Regions from separate parts of the Massilia sp. BHUDP2 genome, predicted to be linked through region 1. Evidence: riboswitches for the same ligand, from Rfam matches in the RefSeq annotation. Region 1 holds a riboswitch; the other holds the start of a gene.
The links. Region 1 has a riboswitch for cobalamin ahead of ACK6C6_RS16015 (TonB-dependent receptor). Riboswitches for the same ligand answer to the same signal wherever they lie in the genome.
Positions count from the first base shown of each region.

Region 1 (6,923 bases):
GGCCTGCGCGCCGGCTGCCGCCGCGAACAGCAGCAGCGCAGCGCTCAAGCGTCCGGGCGCGCGCATCAGAAGTCGTAGCGCAGCGACAGCTTCAGCTGGCGGCCGTCGCTCGGATAGATGCCCGAGCGGCAGCCGAAGGCATTGCTGTAGTACTGGCGGTCGGCCAGGTTGAGCGCGCTGACGGCCGCTTCCCAGCCCTTGATGCGGTAGGCGTAGCGCGCGTCGACGGTGGTGTACGACGGGATGCGGGCGCCGCAGCTGTTGGTGAAGTCGCTGCCGTAGCGCTGGCTGTCGACCCACTGGGCGCCGATGTCGGCGCTGTGGCCGCTGGCCGGGGTCCAGGCGGCGCGCACGGTGACGACGTTCTTCGGCACCAGCACCATCTCGCGGCCGGCATTGGGGTACTCAGCACCTTGGCCGCCGGTGAACTCGGCGTCCACGCGCTGCCACTTGGCGGAGAGTCGCAGGTCCTGGGTCAGGGCCTGCTGCGCTTCGAGCTCGAAGCCCTGGCGACGGGTCGGATCCAGGTTGGTGTTGGCGCCCCAGCCGATGGTCGGGTCGTAGAAGATCTCGTCCTTCAGGCGGTGGCGGAACAGGCGCGCAGTCAGTTGGCGCGCCGGGCCGCCGGCGGTCACGCCCAGCTCCAGGTCGCGCGAGGTCTGCGGCGCCAGCACCTCAAGCCCCGAACGCAGGCTGTTCTCGTCCACGTTGGCGATGCGGTAGCTGCGGCCGAGCTTGGCGAACACGGTCAGCTGCGGCATCGGGTCGACGCTGCCTTCCAGCGACCAGGCATTGATCGACTGCCTGCGGTGCTCACCCAGCACCGGCGGGAAGGCCAGCGGGTCGGAGTAATCCTTGGTGAAGCGTTCGTGGCGACCGCCGATCGCCAGGCGGGCATTGTGGGGAGCGTTCCACAGGACTTCGTTGCGCAGGTAGATGGCCTTCGAATCCTGCTCGGCGTCGCCGCGCGAGAAATCGGACTCGGTCCGGCGCTCCCAGCGCACCAGGTCGATGCCGGCCACCAGCTCGTTGCGCTTGTCGCCCAGGCTGGCCGTGTGGCGCAGGCGCGGCGAGAACTGGGTCTGGCTGGCGTCATAGGCGACGCGGGTGACGCCGCCGGGGTAGAAGTAACTGGCTGCGACCTCGCGCTCGCGGTGCGAGAGTTCCGCGGCCAGCTCGAGGCTGCCGACGCGGTGCTCGACGAAAGCGCTGACGCGGTCGGTGTCCAGGGTGCCGAAATCGTCCGGCGTGAGGGTCTGGCGCGGATTGGCCAGGTACTGGGCCTCCGTGAGCGAACCCGGGAAGCGCGCGTCCTGCTCGGAATGTTCGAAGCGCAGGCCGGCGCGGCCCGCGCCGTAGGCGTACTGGACGCCGCCACTGGCGGTCTTCTGCTTGAACTCGCTGTTGGCGCGGTAGTTGTCGGTGCCGCGGTCGGCCAGCGCCACATCAAAAGAAAGCGGGCCGGCGCCATGGGTGATCGAGGCGCGCAGGTCGTGGGCGTCGAAGCGCCCTGCTTCGGCGAAGACCGAACCGTGGGTGCCGTTCGCGCCGGCGCGGCGCGTGATGATGTTGATCACGCCGCCGGTCGCGCCTTCGCCGTACAGCACGCTGCTGCCGCCGCGCTGGATCTCGATGCGCTCGACGGTATCGACCGGGATGCTCGACAGCACCGCGTTGGTCAGTTCGTTCTCGTTCAGGCGCACGCCGTCCACCAGGATCACCAGGTTCTGGGCGCTGTTCGAGCCGAAGCCGCGCAGGTCGAGCGCGAAGTCCGGCGAGGCGTCCAGGCTCTGGCGTCCATAGACCCCGCCGACCTTGCGGATCGCCGCGTTGACGTCGGCGGCGCCGGAACGGCGGATGTCATCAGCCGTGATCACGGTGGCGCCGATCGGCGCGCTGGCAGGCTGCGCCGGGAAGCGCGCGCCGGTGATGACGATCGAAGGCAGGCTGTCCTGGGCGGCGGCCTTGGCGGCAAGGATGGACAGGGACAGGGCGCAAGCCAGCGCGAGCGGCTTCACCGCCGGCGCGCTGCGTGGTACGACAGCAAAGTTCATGTTCGGATGTTCTCGGTAATGGCACCGGCCTGCGTCCCCGCAAGCCCGGCGTTCAACGGAAGGCGCCGCCACGCTGCTCGCATGCGGTCGCTTCCACCTGTCTGGCCGGTATCCGGGCTTGCAAGACGGACCGCGCCACCTTCCTATGCCTGTCGGCACAGTGGTGTTTGGAGCAGCCTACCGCTTCGCGTATGCGAAGCAGTGCTTGTTGACCGTTGCGGGGGCAGCACATCTTGGTTCGGGCGCGCAGCGCCTTTGCCTCGTGTTTCCCGTTTAACTGCACATGCGGAGCGCATGCGCGGGCACCAGAACGGCGAGATTATAACCTGACAAGCTTTCCTGCATTTCGTTGTCGTATTTTGTGCTTCCATTCCCTGCGCATGGCAATTCGCCGATGTTCTGGATATAGTCGCGCTCATATAAATACAACATCGACAACTGGGAGTCCTGCATGCAGATTTATAGACAGCGACAAGGCCTGCGCGCGCTGGCATGCGCCGCACTGCTGGCCTTCGGCGGCGCCGGCGCCTGGCTGGCCCAGGCTGACGCGCCCCCGCCCGCGGCCACGCCTTCGCTCGACGGCATCGCGCTGGCCGCGCCGAACGCCGCCGCCGTCACGGCGCCGAGCAGCCCGGATGCCTGGGGCGGCATCCGCAGCGGCGACCACGCGACCCTGTCCGAGCGCGTGGCCAGCTACCGCATCAGCGCCACGCTCGACCCGGACAAGCACGTGATCGCCGGCCAGCAGCAGCTCACCTGGCGCAACCGCAGCGCGGTACCGGCGCGCAGCGTCTACATTCACCTCTACATGAACGCCTTCGAAGGCGAAGGCAGCAGCTTTTTCACCGAGCAGCGCCAGCGCGGCGAACGTTTCCGCAGCGGCGCCGAGATCGGCGACGGCGAATGGGGCCACATCGCGCTGCGCAGCGTGACTCAAGGCGGCGCAGCCGTGCCATGGCGCTTCGTCCAGCCGGACGGCGGCCCGGCCACCGACCACACGGTGGCGCGCCTCGACCTGCCCGAGGCGGTCGCCCCCGGCGCCTCGACCACGCTCGACATGGCCTTCACCACCCAGCTGCCGCGCGTGATCGCGCGCACCGGCTACTACGGCAGCTTCCACCTGGTGGCCCAGTGGTTCCCGAAGATCGCAGTGCTCGAACTGCCGGGCGAGCGCGGCGCCACCGCGCCACGCTGGAATGCGCACGAATTCCACATGGAGTCCGAGTTCTACGCCGATTTCGGCAGCTATGACGTGAGCCTGACCGTGCCGAAGGGCTATACGGTGGGCGCGACCGGCGCGCTGCAGGGTGCGCCCGTCGAGAAGAACGGCTTGCTGACGCACCGCTACGTGCAGCACGACGTGCACGACTTCGCCTGGACCGCGGACAAGCGCAGCGCCCCGCCGCTGGTGGAGACCTGGACCGGTCCCGGCAGCCCGATCGTGACCGTGCAGGTGCTGTACCCGCAGGAATACGAGGCCAGCGCCAGGCCGGTCATGAAGGCGGCCAAGGATTCGCTGGCCTATTTCTCGCGCAAGCTCGGCCCCTACCCCTACCGCACGCTGACCGTCGTGATCCCGCCCTACAACGCGCAGGAAGCCGGCGGCATGGAGTACCCGACCTTCATCACCGCGTCCGGCCATGCCGAGGTTCCGCCCAAATCGCTGCAAGAATATGAACTGGACGCCGTGACGATCCACGAACTCGGCCACAACTTCTTCCAGGGCATCCTGGCCAGCAACGAGTTCGAGGAGCCGATGCTCGACGAAGGCCTGACCGCCTACTGGGAAAACCGCGCGATGCGCGACCGCGGACAGCAGGTCTATCCCGCCCCCGGTTTCCTGAAGCGGATCGGCTTCGATCCGGGATTCGAGGGCTTCGACGCCATGCGCCTGTTCGCCCCGCGTGAGCGGCCGCTGGATGCGCCCGGCCAGAACGCCTGGCAGCGCCTGCAGGGCATCGATCCGGTCTACACCCGCAGCGCCACCGTGATGCGCGACCTGGAGCAGCGCATCGGCAGCGAGGCCATGGAGCGCGGCTTCAAGGAATACTACCGGCGCTGGAAGTTCCGCCACCCCAGCATTGCCGACCTGCGCGAAGCGCTGGCGGACGGCAGCGGCGAGCGCACCGCTGTCGAAGAGGTCTTCGCGCAGCAGGTCTATGCGACCGCACGCGTCGACGACAAGGTGGCCAGGCTGTCGAGCGAAGAAGAGCTGCCGTTGGCCGGCACCCGCGTGGTGGACGGCAAGCGCGTCGAAGAGAGCCAGGCGGCGGTGGACGAGCGCATCGCCAGGCTGCGCGCGAACTGGAGCAAGGCCAATCCGAACGCCAGGCAGGGCGGCCCCTTCCCCTGGCGTACCCGGGTGACCGTGCGCCGCGACAGCGCCAGCGTGCCGCAGACCCTGGTGGTGCGCTTCGCCGACGGCAGCAGCGAGACCGTGGCCTGGAACGCCACCTCGCCGGACGAGAAATGGCGCACATTCACCTGGGTCAGGCCGGCGCGCGCCGTGTCGGCCGAGCTCGACCCGCGCCGCAGCCACTACCTCGACGTGAACAAGCTCGACGACAGCCGCACGATCGACCCCAAGCGCAGCGCATCGACCCGCTGGACCAGCGACGCGGCGGCCTTCTTCCAACTCATCCTGTCCTTCATCGCCACCGTATGACGACCACGACCGCTTCCCTGGCGCCCGCGCAGGCGCCGCACACTTCCGCGTCACGCGGCCATGCCGGCTTGCGGGCACTGGGCGCCGCCCTGCGCCCTGCCCTGCAATGGCGCCTGCTGCTGCTCTGGCTGCTGGCCCTGCTGCTGCCCACGCTGGTTGCCGCCCTGCCGCTATGGACCATGCTGGGCGCCGCCTTCGACCGCTCGGTGCACGCCACGGCCCTGGCCCAGCGCCTCGACGGGGTGGCCATTGCGGACCTGGTCGGCCTGCACAGCCAGCACGCCTCGGCCGTGAGCGCGGGCGGCATCGTGGCCCTCGCGATGACGCTGCTGCTGTCGCCCTTCCTGACCGGCGCGGCCATCAGCGCCGCGCGCGCGCCGGCGCCGCTCGCCTTCGCGGCGCTGGCCGCCGGCGGCGTGCGCGAGTACGGGCGCCTGCTGCGCATGCTGCTGTGGGCCATCGTGCCGCTCGGCGCGGCGGTTTTCCTGGGTGGCATGGCGGCCTCGGTCGCCGAGCAGCCCGGCGCCGTGCTCGAGTCCAGCGCAAGCAATGCGGCCCTGGCGGGCTCGCTGATCGCCGCCCTGCTGGTGCTGCTGGCCCATGCGACGCTCGACGCCGGCCGCGCGGTGCTGGCGCTGGACCGCCGCCGCAGCTCGGCGGTGCTGGCCTGGTGCGACGGGCTGGGCCTGATCATGCGCCGTCCGTTTGCCGTCGTCGGTGTGTATGCCGCGATCACGGCGCTTGGGCTGCTCCTGGCCGGCGCGCTGGCGGTGGCGCGCCTGAATGTCCCGGCGCTGGGCGCGGGCAGCTTCCTCGGCGGGCTGCTGCTGGCCCAGCTGGCGGTACTGGCGCTGGCCTGGATGCGCTGCGCGCGCCTGTTCGGGCTGATGGAACTGGCCAGGGGCGCCGGCGCACGCTGAGAAGCGATCAGGTCCCGCGCTTGCCGCGCATCGCCTCTTCCGCCTTCAGCGCCGCCTTTTCCTCGGCGATGCGGGCCTTCTCCGCCATCTCCTCGGCATGGCGCGCCAGCGCCGCGGCGCGGGTTTCCGGCGTCTCGAGGCTGATGCGTCCCAGCGCCCCGGTGCGGTAGTCGTGCAGCAGCACGTGCGCCGCCTTTTCGTAGTCGAACTCGCCGCCGCGCACGCGGAAACCGCGGCGCTGGGCCACGCCCTCGATCACGGCGATGCCGTCCAGCCCCTCGGTCTTAAAGCCGTACCGGGCCGTGAGCAGCTGCGGGTAGCGCTCGAGCAGCAGGTTGGCCAGGAACTCCGCGACCTCCTCCTCGATCAGCGCGTTCGAGCCGACCGCATGGCTCGCGGCCAGCATCAGGCCGTCGCTCGCCAGCGCGATCTTCGGCCACAGCATGCCCGGGGTATCGACCAGCACGATGTGCTTGCCGAGGTAGAGCTTCTGCTGGGTCTTGGTGACGGCCGGCTCGTCGCCCACCTTGGCCACCCGCTTCTTGAGCAGCGCGTTCATCAGGGTCGACTTGCCGACGTTCGGGATCCCCATGATCATGATGCGCAGCGGCTTGGTCGGTACGCCGCGGTGCGGCGCCAGCGACTGGCAGATCTCCGGGATGCGGGCGACGTCGGCCGGGCGCTTGGTCGTCATCGGATAGGCGGTCACGCCCTCCTGGGCATCGTAATAGGCCTTCCAGGCCGCCGTGGCCGCCGGGTCGGCCAGGTCGATCTTGTTCAAGATCTTGAGGCAAGGACGCTGGCGGAACTTGCGCAGTTCCTCCACCAGCGGGTTGCAGCTCGCCTCGGGCAGGCGGGCGTCGAGGACTTCGATCACCAGGTCGGTGTTCTCCATCTGCTCGGCGGCTTCCTTCTTGGCCGCATTCATGTGCCCCGGGAACCATTGTATCGACATGCTCTACTTTCCAAATCTTCAGTCAGGACGCTATTTTACGCTGGCGGCCGGTCTGTGAAAAAACAGCACACCTGACTGAACAATCCATTGATCCCTAGCAATGCAATTGCCGGGGTCCGGCGCACACTCCAGTTTCCGCCCGCTGGGCCGCATTCTTGAGACCATCATGCGTCATATGCCAAAGTCTTCGCCACCGCGCTGGGCCGCGATCGAGCTTCCACCGAAAAAATCGCTGGGACGCTGGTTCGCTTTCGGCATCCTGTGCGGCATGGTCGGCGTCGCCTGCTTCATCGACCGCTTCCCGCTGCTGATGGGCTGATCCCGGCCCG
Region 1 is NZ_JBJUVW010000002.1:1,207,013-1,213,935, forward strand. Features, by position in the region: gene ACK6C6_RS16010 (cobalamin-binding protein) at 1-66, opposite strand, end outside; gene ACK6C6_RS16015 (TonB-dependent receptor) at 66-2,054, opposite strand; cobalamin riboswitch at 2,140-2,379, opposite strand; gene ACK6C6_RS16020 (M1 family metallopeptidase) at 2,506-4,719, shown strand; gene ACK6C6_RS16025 (hypothetical protein) at 4,716-5,639, shown strand; gene ylqF (ribosome biogenesis GTPase YlqF) at 5,647-6,594, opposite strand; gene ACK6C6_RS16035 (hypothetical protein) at 6,761-6,913, shown strand.

Region 2 (6,923 bases), on a different contig from region 1:
CGCTGGTCTTGCCCTGGCCCGACGACATGGCCGCGACCAGCACGGCGCGGGCGCCCGCATCCCGGTCCATCACCACTCCGTCCCGGCCTGGGCCGCGATGCCCGCCTTGAAGGCGTGCTTGACCACGTTCATCTCGGTGACCGTGTCGGCCACCGCCACCAGCTCCGGCGGCGCCGCGCGGCCGGTCACCACCACGTGCTGCATGACGGGACGGTCGAGCAGGTCGGCAATGACCGTGTGCACGTCCAGGTACTTGTACTTGAGCGCGATGTTCAGTTCGTCCAGCACCACCATGCCGTAGGCCGGGTCCTGCAGGAAGCGCCTGGCCTGCTCCCAGGCTTCGCCGGCCTTGGCGATGTCGCGCTCGCGGTCCTGGGTTTCCCAGGTATAGCCTTCGCCCATCGCGTGGAAGCTGACTTCGTCCGGGAAGCGGCGCAGGAATTTTTCCTCGCCGGTCGACATGGCGCCCTTGATGAACTGGACCACGCCGACCTTCATGCCGTGGCCGAGCGCGCGCGTCACCATGCCGAAGGCGCTCGAGCTCTTGCCCTTGCCGTTGCCGGTATTGACGATGACGATGCCGATTTCCTTGTCCGCCGCGGCGATTTTGGCGTCGATGACGGCCTTCTTGCGTTCCATGCGCTGGCGGTGGCGCTCGTTCAATGCAGCAGTCTCTTCTTGGGTCATCTCGTTCATACGCTAGCCTCATGGGGGAGAAATATGCGGCGGCCCCCGTGTTCGATCATCTCGATCGGGTGGCCGAGGTAGTCGCCCAGCAGCGCCGGCCGCATGGTGTCGTCGACCGGGCCGGCCTGCCAGCGGCCGTCGCCCATCAACAGCAGCGCGTGGGTGGAAATGCGGTAGGCGAGGTTCAGGTCGTGGCCGATCATGACCACGGTCTTGCCCTGCTCGCGGCACAGGCCGGCCAGCAGGGCCATGCTGCTGACCTGGTGCGCCAGGTCGAGCGCGTTGGCCGGCTCGTCGAGCAGCAGGAGTTGGGTGTCCTGCGCCAGCAGCGCGGCGATGGCGACCCGCTGGCGCTCGCCGCCGGACAGGGTGCGCACGTCGCGGGCGGCCAGGTCCGCCACTTCCATCGCCTCCAGGGCGTTCATGGCGGCCTGGTGGTCGTCGCTGCCTTCCCAGTAGCGCTCGGCGTGGTAGGGGTGGCGCGCCGACAGCACGGTTTCGATCACGCTGTACGAAAACGCATCGTGGCGCGACTGCGCCAGGAAGGCGCGTTCGCGCGCCAGTTCTTCCGGCGCCCAGGCCTCGAGCGCGCGGCCGCCGACGAATACCGCGCCGGCATCCGGATGGTGCAGGCCGGCCAGGGTGCGCAGCAGGGTGCTCTTGCCGGCGCCATTGCGGCCGATGATGCTCCAGCATTCGCCGGGGCGGGCGGCCCAGTCGAGCTGCCGCACCAGCAGGCGGCTGCCGGCCTTGAGGTCGAGGTGTTCGGTCCGGATCATCTCACCTCCGCAAACGGTGCAGTTGGTAGAGGAACACCGGCGCGCCGATGATCGCGGTGATCGCGCCGACCGGCAGCTGCTGCGGCGCGATGACGGTGCGCGCCAGCGTGTCGCACAGCACCAGGAAGCTGCCGCCGGCCAGCACCGCCGCCGGAATCAAGACCCGGTGGTCGGGACCGAAGGCGAAGCGGCAGGCGTGCGGGACGATCAGGCCGACGAAGCCGACCGAGCCGGCGCTGGTGACGGCGCTGGCGGTCAATACGCCGGAAACGAAGAACAGGCCCTTGCGCAGGCTGCCGACGCGGATGCCGAGCGTGGCCGCGGCCTCCGCATGCAGCGCGACCACGTTCATGGCGCGTGCGCTGCGCAGGGCGTACAGCAGGGCGGCGCCGAGCACCACCCACGGCGCCAGGCGCAGCGGCGCACCGGCCAGGTCGCCGATCATCCAGAAGATCATGCTGCGCAGCCGGCCTTCCGGGGCGATCGACAGCATCAGGGTCACCAGGGCCATGCAGGCCGAGGAGAGGATCACGCCGGTGAGCAGCAGCATCGAGGTGCCCGCTTCCAGCGCCAGGCCGCTACGCAGGTCGCGCCGGGCCAGCAGGTAGAGCAGCATCGACACCCCCACCGCGCCGGCCAGCGCCGCCATGTCGACCACGATGGCGCCGGCCATCAGGAGCAGGGCCAGCAGGGCGCCCACCGAGGCGCCCGCCGAAATGCCGAGCACATAGGGGTCGGCCAGCGGGTTGCGCAGCAGGGCCTGCATCATCACCCCGGCCAGGGCCAGCGCGCCGCCGGTCACGAAGGCCGTCAGCGCACGGCCGGCACGCAGCTCGAGCAGCGAGGCGGCCAGCGAGCTTTCGCCTTGCATCAGCTGGCGCAGGGCGTCCGGCATCTCGGCCAGCGGCACGGCGATCGAGCCCGTCATGCCGGAGAACAGCAGGCTGGCGATGGCGCACAGCAGCAGGGCGCCGATGACGAGCATGGCGCGTTGACGCTGGGCTTGAGCGGGGTGATGCATGGTTCTCCTTCTTGGTGGCGTCCTGGTCAGCGGATGCCGTAGCGCAGGCCGGCGAACCAGGTGCGGCCGCTGGTGCCGTAGTAGCGCGCCAGCTCGTACTGCTTGTCGGCGACGTTGTCGAGGCGGACCAGCAGCGATACGTCCGGCGCCACTTGCCAGGTAGTGTACAGGTTGAGCAGGCCGTAACCACCCAGGCGATTGCGGTTGGCGGCATCGTCGAAGCGCTCGCCGGAGAGCTGCAGCTCGGCGCCGGCCTTGAGCACGCCCCAGCTGCTGTCGGCGCTGAAGCTGGCATGCTTTTTCGAGCGGCGCGCCAGCTGCTTGCCGGTGGTGAGGTCCTTCGGATCCTGCCAGTCCAGGCTGCCGCGCAGGTTGATGCCGCTGACGCGCGTCCGCGCCGCCACCGTGACGCCTTCGAGCTGGGCCCGGTTGACGTTGTAGGCGCAGCTGCCGGCCCGGCCCGGGCAGGGCGTGGCGGAGACAATCATGTCGGTCAGGCGGTTGCGGAACCAGGTGGCGTCGAACTGCACGTCGCCGGCGTCGTAGCGCAAGCCGGCTTCGCGGTTGCGGCCCTGTTCCGGACGGTTGGTCGGCAGGCCGTAGTTCGGGTAGTACAGCTCGTTGAAGGTCGGCGCGCGGAAGCTGGTGCCGACGCTGGCGGTGGCGCGCAGGCCAGAGCCGAAGTCGTAGCCATAGCCGGCGGCGCCGGTGTTCTTGCTGCCATACACCGACGAACGGTCATGGCGGGCGCTGACATCGAACAGGTGGGCGCCACGCTTGGCCGAATAAACGGCCGCATACGCGTTGGTGCTGCGCGAGCGCGAGAGGGCCGCGGTGGAGCTCGATTCCACTTCCTCCTTGCGGTGGCTGTAGAGCAGCTGCAGGGTGTCGGGGCCGAGCGCGATGCTGTTCTGCCAGGTCAGCTCGTCCTGCCGGGTGTCGATCTGGCTGGCGCCGGATGGGGCGCTGCTGGTGAAGCTGCCCAGTTTGTCGTCCGAGCGCGCGTACTGCAGGGTGCTGCGCCAGGCGGTGCTGAACTGGCCGGTGGCATAGACCGCCGCCGTGTTCAGGTCCTGCTCGTTGTGGACGTCGTAGGCGGCGCTGCCGCTGTCGTACTGCGCGCGCAGGTCGCTGTGCAGGAATTGGGCGCCGACTTCGAATTTCGGGGCCAGCGCGTAGGAAAGCTGGCCGTTGGCGTTGCGGCGGCGGTAGCCGTCTTTGTCCGGGTTGAAGCCGAAGGCGCCCGGGCGCGTGGCCGAGAAGCCGTCCGACTCTTCATGGCCGGCGCCGATGGCGTAGCGCAGGCCATTGGCCGCGCCGTGCACGCTGGCGTCGATCTGGCGCGTCGCATTGCTGCCGGCGCCGACCGAGCCGCTGACGACCGGGCCGCCCTCGCCCTTGCGGGTGAAGATCTGGATCACGCCGCCGATGGCGTCCGCGCCGTACAGGGTGCTGAGCGGGCCGTAGACGATTTCGATGCGTTCGATGGCGCCGAGCGGCACCGCATTCCAGGCGGCGACGCCGCTGGTGGACGACCCGATGCGTACGCCGTCCAGCAGGACCACGCCCCCGTTGCTGTTGGCGCCGCGCAGGAATACGCTGGTCGAGGCGCCGGCGCTGCCGTTGCGGGTGATCTCGATGCCGCGCTGGCGCTGCAGCACGTCGGCCACCGAGCCTGCGCCGGAACGGGCGATCTCGTCGGCGTGGATCACCGTGGTGTCGGCGATCACGTCGACCGCGCGCTGCGGCATGCGGTTGGCGGTGACGAGGACCGAATCAAGGGTTTGGGCGACTGCGGGCGCAGCAAGGGCGAATGCGAGCGACAGCGCGGCCGCAAGCCGTGTTACAGGAAAGTTCATGAATAGCTCAATCAAAAGACAACCAGCCGACGTCCCCGTAGGCCAGATTGATCAGAAGCGCGCCAATGGCACGCTTCCACCTTTTGGCCGGTATCCGGGCTGGCAAGTGTGGCCGTCCGACCTTCCCATGCGTTCGCACAGTGGTCATGGAAGACGGTTTGCCGCGTGGCCCGAACATCGAGCGCGGCACTTGCTTACCGTTGCGGGGGCAGCACACGTTGGCCTTGTTGAAGGGCTTCGTGTTTCCCGTTTAACTGCGGTCGTGGACACGACCGCGAGCACCAAAACGCCGCCATTATACGCAGGGTCGCGCGGCGTTGTCAGTCTTTCAGCACGACGACTTCACCGTAGCCGATGCGGTGGGCGCTGGCGGCGGCGCGTAACGCGGCCTGTTCGATGCTGCCCCCTGGGTGCAGGGCGGACAACAGGCGGATCGTGCCGGCGTGGCAGATGACGAGCGCCGCAGGATGCCGCAGCTGCTGGCGGAATGCGGCGACGCGGCGGGCCACCTCGAGCACGTTCTCGCCGCCGCCGGGGCGGTAGTGCAGCAGGTCGGCGGCCCAGGCGTCGACCTCGGCGCGCGGGATGGTGTCCCACGCGCGCATCTCCCAGGCGCCGAAATCCATCTCGCCCAGGCGGGCATCGAGCGTGACCGGGACCTCGAGCGCCGCGGCGAGGGTCGCGCAACGTGCGAGCGGGCTGGCGTAGACGGGGAGTCGCCCGGGCAAGCCGGCCGCGCGCAGCGTGGTGGCGACCTGCATGATCGCTTCGATAGATGTCGAAACGTCGGCGCTGCCGTAGCAGAGGCCGGGCGCGACCTCCGGCTGGGGATGGCGCACCAGGATCAGCCGCATCCTTATGCGAGGGCGCCGTGGCCGAGTGTGGCCAGCACGGCAAGATAGATGAGGACTTCGGCCAGCTGCTGCACGGCGCCGAGGCAGTCGCCGGTATACCCGCCGATGCGGCGCGCGAACTTGCGGGCCAGCCACCAGGTCACAGCAACACCCGCGACGAGCGCGGCAAGCAGGGCGCGCAGGTCGAGCGCGCCGCTCGCCAGCAGGATGGCGGCGGCGATGGCGACCGTGGCGGATGCGATCGTGAATTCGCTTGTCGTCATGCGTTCGGCCAGCGGCTTGGTCTTGCCTTCGGCGCGCGCATACTCCATGCGCCAGATGAGGGAGGTGGCCGCGAGGCGCGACAGCGGATGGGCGAGCAGCAGGGCGCCGATGGCGCTGGCTGGCGGCAGCATTGCCAGGGTGCTGCACTTCGCGCCGAGCATGCACACCACGCCGATGGCGCCGTAGGCGCCGACCCGCGAGTCCTTCATGATCTCGAGCACGCGTTCGCGCGTCATCCCGCCGCCGAGGCCATCGCAGGTATCGGCAAAGCCGTCCTCGTGGAAGGCGCCGGTGGCATAGATGGTCGCTGCGGTCGAGAGCACTGCCGCGACCGGAGCGGGAAACACCAGTGCGGCGGCGGCGTACACGCCGGCGGCGATCGTACCGACCACGATGCCGACCAGCGGGAAGTAGCGCGACGCATGGTGCAGCCACTCCTGCTCGAAGCCGACCCAGCGCGGGATCGGCAGGCGCGTGAAGAACTGGACCGCGATGAAGAACAGGCGCAGCTGCTGCATGGTCTTTACTTTGCGCCGGTGCTGACCTGGGCGGAGGCGAAGGTCGCCATCTCGTTCAGGAAGTTGGCGGCCGCATGCAGCAGGGGCAGGGCGAGTGCGCTGCCGGTGCCTTCGCCCAGGCGCAGGCCGAGCTGCAGCAGGGGCTGGGCGCCGAGGGCGTCGAGCATCAGGCGGTGGCCGTTTTCGCTCGATGCGTGGGCAAACACGCAGTAGTCGAGGATCGCCGGCTGCAGGCGAGCGGCCACCAGCAAGGCACTGGTGACGATGAAACCGTCGATCAGCAGGACCTTGCGCAGCTCGGCGGCCTTGAGCATCGCGCCCGTCATCATGGCGATCTCGAAGCCGCCGAAGGTGGCCAGCACGGCGAGCGGGTCGTCTGCCCCGCCATGCTTTTGTATGGCAGCGGCGATGACTTGCTGCTTGCGCCGGATGCCGTCCGACGACAGGCCCGTGCCGGCGCCCACGCATTGCTCCAGTGGCAGCCCGGTCAGCTTGTGCATGATGGCCGCGGCGGCGGTCGTATTACCGATGCCCATCTCGCCGAAGCCGACCACGGTGCCGGGCAGGTCGCGCGCCAATGCCATGCCATGCTCCAGCGCGTCCTCGAGCTGCCGGCGCGACATCGCCGGCTCGGCGGCGAAGTTGCGCGTGCCCTTGGCGATTTTGCGGTCGAGCAGGCCGGGACGCACGCCGAAGTCGTGGTTCACGCCCGCATCGACCACATGCAGCGCACAGCCATTCTGGCGCGCGAATACATTGATGGCGGCGCCGTCGGCCAGGAAGTTCTCGACCATCTGCCAGGTCACGTCCTGCGGATAGGCCGATACGCCTTCCGCCACGACACCATGGTCGCCCGCACATACCAGGATGGCGGGATCCGTGATCCGGATGCGCGTCGTGCCCTGGATCAGGCCGAGCTGGGCGGCCAGCGTTTCGAGGCG
Region 2 is NZ_JBJUVW010000006.1:7,505-14,427, forward strand. Features, by position in the region: gene ACK6C6_RS24390 (cobyrinate a,c-diamide synthase) at 1-70, opposite strand, end outside; gene cobO (cob(I)yrinic acid a,c-diamide adenosyltransferase) at 70-696, opposite strand; gene ACK6C6_RS24400 (ABC transporter ATP-binding protein) at 693-1,466, opposite strand; gene ACK6C6_RS24405 (FecCD family ABC transporter permease) at 1,468-2,487, opposite strand; gene ACK6C6_RS24410 (TonB-dependent receptor domain-containing protein) at 2,514-4,346, opposite strand; cobalamin riboswitch at 4,414-4,647, opposite strand; gene ACK6C6_RS24415 (histidine phosphatase family protein) at 4,667-5,200, opposite strand; gene ACK6C6_RS24420 (adenosylcobinamide-GDP ribazoletransferase) at 5,203-5,982, opposite strand; gene cobT (nicotinate-nucleotide--dimethylbenzimidazole phosphoribosyltransferase) at 5,988-6,923, opposite strand, start outside.
Region 2: another riboswitch for cobalamin. It lies ahead of ACK6C6_RS24410 (TonB-dependent receptor domain-containing protein); the one in region 1 lies ahead of ACK6C6_RS16015 (TonB-dependent receptor).